2 regions of the Calidifontibacter indicus genome follow, and region 2 is predicted to be linked to the other one. Evidence: riboswitches for the same ligand, from Rfam matches in the RefSeq annotation. Region 2 holds a riboswitch; the other holds the start of a gene.
The links. A riboswitch is a leader RNA that binds a small molecule or an ion and turns the genes downstream of it on or off. The one in region 2 is predicted to bind S-adenosylmethionine.
Positions count from the first base shown of each region.

Region 1: linked by a shared signal. The riboswitch ahead of DFJ65_RS14190 (LLM class flavin-dependent oxidoreductase) and the one ahead of DFJ65_RS12845 (bifunctional o-acetylhomoserine/o-acetylserine sulfhydrylase) in region 2 are both predicted to bind S-adenosylmethionine.

Region 1 is NZ_QTUA01000001.1:2,990,747-2,996,580, forward strand. It holds gene DFJ65_RS14180 (LLM class flavin-dependent oxidoreductase) at 1-559, opposite strand, end outside; gene DFJ65_RS14185 (NtaA/DmoA family FMN-dependent monooxygenase) at 556-1,929, opposite strand; gene DFJ65_RS14190 (LLM class flavin-dependent oxidoreductase) at 1,941-3,116, opposite strand; SAM riboswitch class IV at 3,191-3,301, opposite strand; gene DFJ65_RS14195 (RrF2 family transcriptional regulator) at 3,374-3,973, opposite strand; SAM riboswitch class IV at 3,995-4,112, shown strand; gene DFJ65_RS14200 (amino acid ABC transporter permease) at 4,185-5,246, shown strand; gene DFJ65_RS14205 (amino acid ABC transporter ATP-binding protein) at 5,243-5,834, shown strand, end outside.
Region 2 is NZ_QTUA01000001.1:2,694,460-2,700,293, reverse strand. It holds gene DFJ65_RS12855 (DUF4352 domain-containing protein) at 1-229, shown strand, start outside; gene DFJ65_RS12850 (DUF445 domain-containing protein) at 400-1,635, shown strand; gene DFJ65_RS12845 (bifunctional o-acetylhomoserine/o-acetylserine sulfhydrylase) at 1,694-3,073, opposite strand; SAM riboswitch class IV at 3,137-3,250, opposite strand; gene DFJ65_RS12840 (serine protein kinase RIO) at 3,493-4,359, shown strand; gene hrpA (ATP-dependent RNA helicase HrpA) at 4,390-5,834, shown strand, end outside.

The DNA of each region.
Region 1 (5,834 bases), 300 kb from region 2:
CGCCGTTCGGGTGCCGGTAGGTGCCGGCGTGGAGCGCGAGCAGCACACCGATCTGTTCCCGGTATCCCTGGGGACGTGCGTCGGGCTGGGTCAGCAGCTCACGTTGCGCCGCGAACCGCGGCGACCCGGCGAGAGCAGCGAAGGAGAACGGCGGCGGAAGCACCAAGCCGTTCGCCAAGACCTCGTTGGCGGTCCGGGCCGGCGGCGCATCGGCGGGCGGTGCCCCACCGGAGCGGCCGAGCCCGAGATCGATCCGTCCGGGGAAGGCGGCGTCGAGCAGGCCGAACTCCTCCAAGGTCGACAGCGCTGTGCGGTGACCCATCTGCACCGCCGCCGCGCCGAGCCTGATCGACGTCGTCGCCGCGGCGGCCAACGCGATGGTCACCGCGGGCGACACACCGGCAACGCCGGGGTTCAGGTGGTGCTCGGCGAACCAGTAACGGGCGTAACCGAATTCCTCTGCTCGTCGGGCGAGATCGACGCTGTGGCGCACTGCCTGGGCGGCCGTCGCCCCCGACGAGATCGGCACCAGATCGAGCACCGAGAGCGGGACGCTCATGACGCCTCCTCCCGCGCCTCGGCCGCTGCTGCCTGCGGCGGCAGGCCGAGGTTTTCGCGCAGCGTGCCGCCGGAGTATTCGGTGCGCAGCACCCCGATCTCCTGCAGCAGCGGCACCACCTTGTCGACGAACGGGTCGAGACCGCCCGGCGTCAGGTGCGGCACCAGGATGAAACCGTCGCAGGCGTCGTTCTGCACGAAGTAGTTGAGCTGCGATGCGACGGTCAGGGGCGAACCGATGAAGCTCTGTCGTCCGGTGGTCTCGATGACGAGTTCCCTGATCGACAGGTTGTCGGCCTCGGCCCGCTCGCGCCAGCGGCGCGCGACCTGCAGCGCGTCGTCCCGGCGCACGCTGGCCCGCCCCTGCGTGAGCAGTTCGGTTCCGACGACCGGGTCGACGTCGGGCAACGGGCCGTCGGGGTCGTACGCGGACAGGTCGCGGTTCCATACCTGCTCCAGGAAGTTGATCGCGGTGCGACCGCTGACCTGCTGCCGCCGGATCACGCGTGCCTGTTCCTGCGCTTCCTCGTCGGTGTCACCGACGACGAAGGTGACACCGGGCAGGATCAGCAATTCCTCCGGGGTCCGGCCGAATTGGCCCAGGCGCCGCTTCACGTCGCGGTAGAACTCCTGCCCCGCCTCGAGCGTCGAGTGCCTCGTGAAGATGGCGTCGGCGTTGGCGGCCGCGAAGTCACGGCCCTCCGGCGAGTCCCCTGCTTGCAGAATCACCGGTCGCCCCTGCGGCGACCGCGGCACGTTGAAGCGCCCGCGGATGTCGAAGAACCTGTCGTGGTAGGCATACGCCCCCGCATGCGGGTCGGCGACGAACCTTCCCTCCTGCGCGTCGGCGATGAGGTCACCGTCGAGCCAGGAGTCCCACAACCGCCGCGCGGCGCCCACGGTCGCCGCCGCGCGGGTGTAGCGATCGGACGGATCGAGGTATCCCCCGCGCCGGAAGTTCTCCCCGGTGAACGCATCCGACGACGTGACGACATTCCATGCCGCCCTGCCGGCCGACAGGTGGTCGAGGGTGGCGAACTTGCGGGCGAGGTCGTAGGGCTCGTTGAAGGTGGAGTTGATCGTGCCGGCGAGTCCGATGTGTTCGGTCACCCCGGCGAGCGCCGCCAGCACCGTGAAGGTGTCGGGCCGGCCGACGACGTCGAGGTCGTGAATCCTGCCCTGGTGCTCGCGCAGACGCAGCCCCTCGGCGAGAAACAGGAAGTCGAACCTGCCGCGTTCGGCGGTCTGTGCGAACCTCCGGAACGACTCGAACGAGATCTGACTACCCGCCTCCGGATCGCTCCACACGGTGGTGTTGTTGACACCCGGGAAGTGCGCACCGAGCCGGATCTGCTTGCGTTGCTTGGTCATTGCCTGTCCTTTCAGGCCGCGGCGTAGCGGCTGGTCGGCCGGTCGAGTCCGAGGTGGCCGCGCAGGGTGGTCGATCGGTAGTCACGACGAAAGGCGCCGGCGTCCTGCAGTGCGGGCACGAGCGTGCGGGTGACCTGCTGCAGGTCGTGTCCGTGCACCGCCGGGCGCAGCCGGAAGCCATCGACACCGTGCTCGGTCCAGTCGAGGATCAACTCCGCGAGGTTGTCCGCAGTGCCGACGAAAACAGTTGCGTCACTGGTGAATTCGCGTCCCGCGAGTCGGTTGAGACGGCCGAGGCGATCCTCGGCGGCCGAGGTCGACGCATCGAGCACCACGACCAGGTCGGCGAGCACGCGCACCTCGCGTTCGGCGCGCCCGGCCGCCGTTGCCTCCCCGCGCACCACCCCGGCGATGCGCCGGGCGTCGGCCGCGTCCGACGGTGTCACCAGAGCGACGTCGGCGCTGCGTGCGGCCAGCCGGTAGCCGTCGTCCTGGTGCGCGAGCACCACCACGGGCGGTTGACCCTGCGGTGGCCGCGGAGTGATCGAGGGGCCGCGCACGGAGTACTCCGGACCTTCGAAATCGATGTAGTGCAGTCGATCCCGATCGATGAAGCGCCCGGTCTCCACATCCCGGATCTCGGCGTCGTCCTCCCAGCTGTCCCAGAGCCGGCGCGAGACCTCGATGTGGTCGGCGACCTCACCGAACAGGCTGCGCACCTGTTCGCCCGTGGGTCGCTCGGCGGACGGTGCCGGACGCCGGCCGACGTTCTCGTACTCCCGCGGGTCCCAGCTGCCGCGCAGTCGCACGCCGGCCCGGCCGTTGCTCACGAAGTCGAGCGTGGCGATCGAGGTCGAGACGTGGAACGGTTCGGTGTGCTGAGCGAGCACCGTCGGCACCAGGCCGATGCGCTCGGTGCGGGTGGCAACCCGGGACGCGACCAGCGCAGCATCGAGGGCGCCGACGACGACATCGTCGCGGTCGCCGTCCGCCGGGTCGGTGGGTGCGAAGCGATCCTCGAAGGTCACCAGATCGAGCATCCCGCGCTCGGCCTCCTGGGCGAGGTCGGTCCAGTAACCAGGGTCGAAGAGCCCACCGGCGAGTGTGGGTGTGGAGCGCCAGGCGCCCGGGTGCCATCCGGCGCCATCGAGCGCCACGGCGAGATGAATTGACTGTTCGGCCGACATCGGCATCACCTTTTCGTCAGATGCGAGGTCGCGAAAGAGATGCCTTCAGGGCGTAAAGCCTTGCCGGCAAAGGGTATTCGCGCTTGCGACGCCGGGTGGCGTCGCCGGGTCATCACCTGGAGCACCCCGCCGCGAGGGAGGGTTGCCGGACAGCCAGCCAGGGCTTGACGCTGTCACTCGTGACCGATGCCGAAGCTAGACGACGAACCGCCGTCTTGTCTAATGCCTATCTCAAAAGTAGGGATTGAAGTGGTGGGTCAGCGAGGCAACCAGGCGTCATCGGCGTCGCCGAGACGCCGCACCGACGCAGGGAACTTCCCGCCGAGCAACTGCTGCAGAGTGACCACGTCGAGCACTGCGCGCATGCTCGACCGCAGCGCCACCCAGAGCGCCGGAACATGCTCGGCGACGCCCTCGTAACTCAGTTCGTGCGGCCGCACCCCGTGGATCTCGGCGAGGGGGCCGTCGACACTGCGGATGATGTCGCCGATCGTGATCTCCTTCGGCGATCGTGCGAGCCCGTAACCGCCGGCACACCCACGCTGGGTCACCACGATGCCGCTGCGTCGCAGTTGACTCAGGATGGCCTCGACGAACTTTCGGGGCAGATCCTGCTCGCTGACGATGCGGTCGATCGTCAACCGCTCCGGGTAGGCGATCGCCAGCTCGAGCGCCGCCCGCACCGCATAGTCGCTGCGCGCCGTGATCTGCACGGATGTCCTCCTGTTGTCCCGCCACTCGCCCGGTGTCGCCCCCACTGCATGGTTGCCCGAGGTGCCCACGATAAACGGTGCCGACGCGAAATAAATCCCACCATTTAGATAGAGCATGCTGTTAACTTGTGGAATCCAGAACATCTGGTTATGTTCCAGCTCTCAGGTGATGAGCGGCAGTGACAAGCCCTGGCTTGCTGCCCAGCAACCCTCCTCCCGCGGTGGGGTGCTCCAGGTGACCACCCGATGGGTCGCGAAACCGCGCGATCCATAAGCGCGACGGCTCGACAGACCCCACCCGGCAGGCGCCGGCCGTGGGCTGACGACGCCCGCCCGATCAACGTGAGGAATACCCATGTCCCAACTCACCGTCGACCAAGGGTCGGCGACACGGAGCGGGCCGGCGATCCGCCCCGCTCCCGACGTCAGCAAGGGTGATCAATCCCCCGCTCCCGCAAGCGAACTTGCCGCTGGTCTCGTCGCCGATCTGACCGCCGATCTCGCCGGCGCCCCGCTGCTCGGGCGCCGCCGTCCGCTGCGCTGGGCGTCGGCCGGTGTCGCCGCGGTGCTGTTGGCGATGCTGGTGAACACCCTGTTCACCAACCCACGCTTCCAATGGCACATCGTCGGCGAACACCTCTTCAGCAAGGCCATCCTCGACGGGCTCGTGCTCACCATCTGGCTCACCGCCGCGGTGATGGTCAGCGGATACGTGCTCGGCATCGCCGTCGCCATCCTGCGGTTGTCCGACAACCCGGTGTTGAGCTCGGCGAGCTTCGGATTCGTCTGGCTGGTGCGCTCGGTGCCGCCCCTGGTGCAACTGTTGTTCTGGTTCGAGATCGCCTCGCTTTATCCGCGGCTGTCGATCGGCATCCCGTTCGGACCGGAATTCGCCTCGGTGCAGACCGCACACCTGTTCTCGGCGATCGTCGCGGCATACGTGGCCCTCACCATCGACGTCGGCGCCTTCGCCGCCGAGATCGTGCGCGGCGGTCTGTTGTCTGTCGACAAGGGACAGACCGAGGCTGCCCAGTCACTCGGACTCTCCCGTTGGCGCACCTTCCGGCGGGTCGTGCTGCCGCAGGCGATGCCGGCGATCATCCCCGCGTCGGGCAACTTGCTGATCGGCATGCTGAAGGCCACCTCGCTGGTCAGTGTCATCGCCGTCCAAGACCTGCTCGGCGCCGCCGAGCTGATCTACAACGACAACTTCCAGGTCATCCCGCTGCTGCTCGTGGCGACCCTGTGGTACCTCGTGCTCACCTCCGTGCTGTCCGTCGGCCAGTTCCTGCTCGAGCGCCACTTCACCCGCGGCCGACGCTCCGGGGGCGGCAGCGGGTTGGTGTCCCTGTGGCGCGCGAACCTGCGGTTGTTCCCACACCGCGTCCACACCTCGGCGAAGGGCGGTGCGGCATGAGCGCCGGCGTGCGAATCCGCAACCTGCACAAGACGTACGGCGGACGGGAGGTGCTGCGCGGCATCGACCTCGACCTTCCGGCCGGCAGCGTCACCGCGATCATCGGCCCGTCCGGGTCGGGCAAGTCGACGCTGCTGCGGTGCATCAACCACCTCGAGCGTCCCGATGCGGGCTACGTCGAGGTCGGCGGTGAGGTCATCGGTTATCGCGTCGACGGCGACCGGCTGCGAGAACGTTCGCCGCGGGAGATCGCCCGGCAACGCGCCCGGATCGGAATGGTGTTCCAACAGTTCAACCTGTTCGGTCACCGCACCGCCGCGCAGAACATCATGGAAGGGCAGCTCGCCGCGGGCATCCCGAGCACCACTGCGCGTGCCACCGCGACCCGATTGCTCGCCCGAGTCGGCCTCGAGGGCCGCGACGGCGCCTATCCGGCACACCTTTCCGGCGGGCAGCAACAACGGGTGGCCATCGCCCGGGCACTGGCCACCGACCCGGCGCTGATCCTGTTCGACGAACCCACCAGCGCGCTCGACCCCGAACTCGTCGGGGAGGTGCTCGCGGTCATCAAGGAGCTCGCGACCACCG
Region 2 (5,834 bases):
GCTCGTCGACGAGAGCGGCCGCAACTGCGCCCGCGCGTCGAGCGGCTCGAACAACGTGGTGCTCGGTAAGGACATGATCGATGTCGAGTCGATCAACGACGACAAGACCGAGTACGGCGGCAAGGTCGTCTTCGTGGTGCCGAAGAACAAGGACTACAGCAAGTACACCTTCCTGTGGAACGGCGACTACAAGGGCGGCACCGAGGCCGGCTACGGCTGGCAGGGCTGACGCCCGATCGTCCACGGACCGGAATGATCGGCCCGCTCCCGTCGTTCGGGAGTGTGGCCGATCATTCGTGTGTCGGCCATGAACTCGCGGCTGAATCCGCGAGTTGACCCCGTGACCTGCCCCAGGAGGCGGCCATAACCACCGAACCCACCACCGCACCCACAGGTCCCGTGCTCTCCGCGGGTGATGAGGAGCGCCGCCGCGGCCTGCGCCGGATGCGCGCCGTGGCGTTGGGGCTGCTCGTCTTCGCGGCGGTCGTCTTCGTGGTCACCCACGGGCGGGACGGCGTGTGGGGCTATGTGAACGCGGCCTCCGAGGCCGCGATGGTCGGTGCCGTCGCCGACTGGTTCGCCGTGACCGCGTTGTTCCGGCACCCGCTCGGGCTCCCGATCCCGCACACCGCGATCATCCCCAAGCGCAAGGACTCCATCGCGACCAGCCTGGAGGACTTCGTCACCGAGAACTTCCTCACCGAGGAGAACGTGCGCACCCGGCTCGACAGCGCACAGGTGCCCCGGCGGCTCGGGGTGTGGTTGCAGCAGCCGGGCAACGCCGAGCGGGTGGTCGCCGAGGCGTCCCCGGCCCTGGCCAAGGCCGTCGCGTCGATCAAGGACGACGAGGTGCGGCACCTGCTCGACAGCATCCTGTTGCCCCGTCTCGGCCGCGAACCGGTGGGCCCGCTCGCCGGTCACCTGCTCGAAGGCATCGTCGAGGACGGTTCCCATCGCGGACTGGTCGACATCGGGGTGCGCGAACTGCACGACTGGGCGCTGGCCAACGAGGCGACGATCACGGCGCTGCTCGGGCAGCGGGCGCCGTGGTGGTCGCCGAAGTGGCTCGACGACACCGTGACCGCGCGGGTGCACGTCGAGATCGTGAAGTGGCTCGCCGATGTGCGCGACAACCCGCACCACTCGGCCCGCGTCGCGCTCGACAACCTGCTCGCCACGCTGGCCGACGACCTGCAGCACGACGATGACACGATCGCCAAGGCCGAGGCGCTCAAGGAGCGCTTCCTCACCCACCCGTCCGTCGGCAACTCGTTGGTGTCGCTGTGGGGTTCGGTGCGACGGGCCGTCATCGACGCCCTCGACGATCCGGACGGTGAACTGCGCGCCCGCTTGGTGGTGGCGCTGCGCGACCTCGGCGCCCGCGTCGAGAGCGACGACGAACTGCGCGCCTCGCTCGACCGCCGCCTGGGGGAGACCGTCGGCTACGTCGTGCGCACCTACGGCCGGGAACTGTCGACGGTCATCTCGCAGACCATCGACCGGTGGGACGGCAACGAGGCCGCCCAGCGGATCGAGTTGCACGTCGGACGCGACCTTCAGTTCATTCGCATCAACGGCACGATCGTCGGCGGCCTCGTCGGCCTGCTCATCTACAGCCTGAGTCAGCTGCTCTAGGGGTCGGAAGTTTGTTTGCGAGGGGTGGGGGCCGGGCGGAGGCCCCGGAGCCGCGAGATTACTTCGCCGCGATGAAGCCCAGGTCGAGGTCGGCGAGGATGTCGTCGATGTGCTCGATGCCGACGGCCAGTCGCACCAGGCCGGGCGTGACGCCGGCGGCGAGACGGTCCTCGTCGCTGCCCTGGCTGTGCGTGGTCGAGGCCGGGTGGATCACCAGCGAGCGCACGTCACCGATGTTCGCGACGTGCGAGTGCAACTGCAGCGCCTCGACGAACTTCTTGCCCGCCTCCACGCCGCCCTTGATCTCGAACGAGACGACCGCGCCCGACCCCTGCGGCGTGTACTTCTGCGCCAGGTCGTAGTACTCGTTGTCCGGCAGCGACGCCCACACCACGCGCTCCACCTGGTCGTGCCCGAGGAGGTAGTCGGCGACCTTGCGGGTGTTCTCCAGGTGGCGTTCGATCCGCAGGCTCAGGGTCTCGATGCCCTGGGCGATGAGGAACGCGTTGAACGGCGAAACCGACGCACCGAGGTCGCGCAGCAACTGCACGCGGGCCTTGAGGATGAACGCGAGGTTGGCGCCGAGCGGGCTGCCGACACCGAGGTCGCGGGCGTAGACGAGACCGTGGTAGCTCTCCTCCGGGGTGTTGTAGTTGGGGAAGCGCTCCGGGTCCTTGCCGAAGTCGAAGTTGCCGGAGTCGACGATGACGCCGGCGATCGAGGTGCCGTGACCGCCGAGGTACTTGGTGGCGGAGTGCACGACGATGTCGGCGCCGTGCTCGATCGGGCGCAGCACGTACGGCGTGGCGATCGTGTTGTCGACGACCAGCGGCACGCCGGCCTCGTGGGCCACCTTCGCGATCGCCTCGATGTCGAGGATCTCCGCCTTCGGGTTCGACACGGTCTCGGCGAAGAACAGCTTGGTGTTCGGGCGCACCGCGGCACGCCACTGCTCGGGGTCCTTCGCATCGTCGACGAAGGTCACGTCGATGCCGTACTTCGGCAGCGTGAACTTCAGCAGGTTGAACGTGCCGCCGTAGAGCGCCGGGCTGGCCACGATGTGCGACCCGGCCTCGGCGATGTTGAGGATCGCGAGGGTCTCGGCGGCCTGACCGGACGCCACCAGCAGGGCGCCCACACCGCCTTCGAGGCTGGCGATGCGCTGCTCGACGGCGTCGGTCGTCGGGTTCATCAAACGCGTGTAGATGTTGCCGAACTCGCTCAGCGCGAAGAGGTTCTTCGCGTGCTCGGTGTCCTTGAAGACGTACGAGGTGGTCTGGTAGATCGGCAGCGCGCGGGCGCCGGTGGTCTCGTCGACCACCTGGCCGGCGTGGATCTGCCGGGTCTCGAACGACCAGCCGGCACGCGGGTCCTGCGGGGTCTGCTCGGCGGTCTGATCGGTGCTCTGCTGTGACTGGGTGGTCTGCTCGTCGCTCACGGGCGTCTCCTCCTGGTGCAAGGGTGCAGGCGGATGACCGCCTGCGGCGGCGCGACCTCTTCGCGTCCGCGCTTGCCGAGATGATCTGCACCTCGGCCAGGTCTTCACCCGGGGCACCCCACCGCGGCGGAGGGTTGCCGGCCAGCGAGCCGGGGCTTCGCGCTGACACTCATGACCTATCGCGATTGTAGGCCGACGACTGTCCGAACCCTGAAGTGTCGTCTCCCCATTCGGACACGCCGATGGGTGCCGGAAATTCGGTTGCGGCACCCGCCGGCCGGTGGGCACCCTGGAGCCACACCGCACGCTCCGCGACGAAGGGGCGTGCCCGTTCGAAGGAGGAGACCGATGACTGTCGCCGTCCTGCGCGCCTGCCGCGCCCAGCGCTTCACCACCCTTCCTCGAACGGAGAACCCGTCGTGTCGAACGACCCGCTCAACCTCACCCCGACCGTCCACGCACTCGAACTGCCGGACTTCCTGACCCCGAACGACCTGGACGAAGGTCAGCGCTGGTCGACCTGGAGCAGCATCGAGCGCCTGCAACGCGGCCCGCAGCCGCGCCCCGACTGGGTCGTGACCCAGGACGAATCCATCGACACCGAACTCGGTGTGCTGAAGACCGGCAAGGAAGCCGACGTCTTCGTCATCGAGCGCGCCGCCCTGCCGACAGCCGGCGGCGCACCGGTCAAACGGGCGGTGATGGCCGCCAAGCGCTACCGCGACGCCGAGCACCGCTCGTTCCGTCGCCACGCCGGCTACACCGAAGGCCGCCGGATCAAGGACTCCCGCGAGGCCCGCGCGGTCGCGACGAAGACCCGGTTCGGCCGTCAGGTCGCCACCGGGGTCTGGGCCCAGGCCGAATGGTCGGCACTCGTCGACCTCTGGACCAGCGGCGTGCCCGTGCCCTACCCGGTGCAGATCGACGACCGCGAGATCCTGATGGAGCTCGTCGTCGACGCCGACGGCTCGCCGGCGCCCCGACTCGCGGCCACGCGTCCGTCGCGTGATCAACTCACGCAGTGGTACGACCAGCTGAGATCGGCGCTGATCGTGCTGTGCGGCAAGGGAATCGTGCACGGTGACCTGTCGGCCTACAACATCCTTGCCGGACGCGACGGCATCGTGCTCATCGATCTGCCCCAAGTGCTCGACCTCATCGCCAACCCCAACGGCACCGACTTCCTGCACCGCGACTGCGTCAACGTGTGCACCTGGTTCAGTTCGAAGGGGCTGGAGCGTGACGGCGACGAGTTGTTCGCAGAACTGCTGGCGTACGCCTTCTGAGGCGCGGGGTGAGAGACTGGGGCGATTCGTATGACGACCGACCAGAACGCCACGCCCGCAGACCGCCGATCAACTCAACCCGGTCAACCCGGCCAACCCGGTCGATCCCACCGTCGAGGAAGGTCGCGCCGCCCGGCGTCCGCGCAGCGCCGTCCGGCGGGTCTCACCCCGCAGCAGATCGAACACCGCCGTTCGATCGTGCCGACGGTGACCTATCCCGACCTGCCGGTGGTCGCCGCGAAGGACGAGATCGCCGAGGCGATCCGCGACCACCAGGTGGTCGTCATCGCCGGCGAGACCGGCTCGGGCAAGACCACGCAGCTGCCGAAGATCTGCCTCGAACTCGGCCGCGGGGTGAACGGGGTCATCGGCCACACCCAGCCGCGCCGACTCGCCGCCCGCTCGGTCGCCGAGCGGATCGCCGAAGAACTCGACACCCCGCTCGGCGAGGCCGTCGGCTACCAGGTGCGGTTCACCGACACCTCCAGCGCCGACACCCTCGTGAAGGTGATGACCGACGGCATCCTGCTGTCGGGGCTGCAGCGCGACCGGATGCTCAGTCAGTACGACACCCTGATCATCGACGAGGCCCACGAGCGGTCGCTCAACATCGACTTCATCCTCGGCTACCTCAAGCAGCTGCTGCCGAAGCGCCCCGACCTCAAGGTGATCATCACCTCGGCCACCATCGACCCCGGACGCTTCGCGGAACACTTTGCGACACAGGGCAACCCGGTGCCGATCATCGAGGTCTCCGGGCGCACCTACCCGGTGGAGGTGCGCTACCGGCCGCTGGTGCGCGAGGTGCCCGGCAAGGGCGCCGATGCCGCGCCGACCCTCGTCGACGTCGACCAGGTCGCCGGCATCGTCGATGCCGTCGAAGAACTGTGGAGCGAGCCCGACTCGGACACCGGGCCGAAGGACATCCTGGTGTTCTGCTCGGGGGAGCGGGAGATCCGCGACGCCGTCGACGCGCTCGAAGGCATGAAGCTGCCGAACACCCAGGTGGTGCCGCTGTTCGGCCGGTTGTCGGCCGCGGAACAGCATCGGGTGTTCTCCCGCCACGACGGACGCCGCATCGTCGTCTCCACGAACGTCGCCGAGACCTCGCTCACCGTGCCGGGCATCCGCTACGTCATCGACACCGGCACCGCCCGCATCTCCCGGTACAGCCAGCGCACCAAGGTGCAGCGACTGCCGATCGAACCGATCTCGCAGGCCAGCGCGCGACAGCGTTCGGGGCGATGCGGGCGCCTCGCCGACGGCATCGCCATCCGGCTCTACTCCGAGGACGACTTCGAGCAGCGTCCGGAGTTCACCGACCCGGAGATCCTGCGCACCAACCTGGCATCGGTCATCCTCGCGATGATCTCGCTCGGGCTCGGCGACATCGCCCGGTTCCCGTTCGTTGAGCCGCCGGACAGTCGGCAGGTGGCCGACGGCCTGCGGCTGCTGGAGGAGCTCAACGCCGTCGA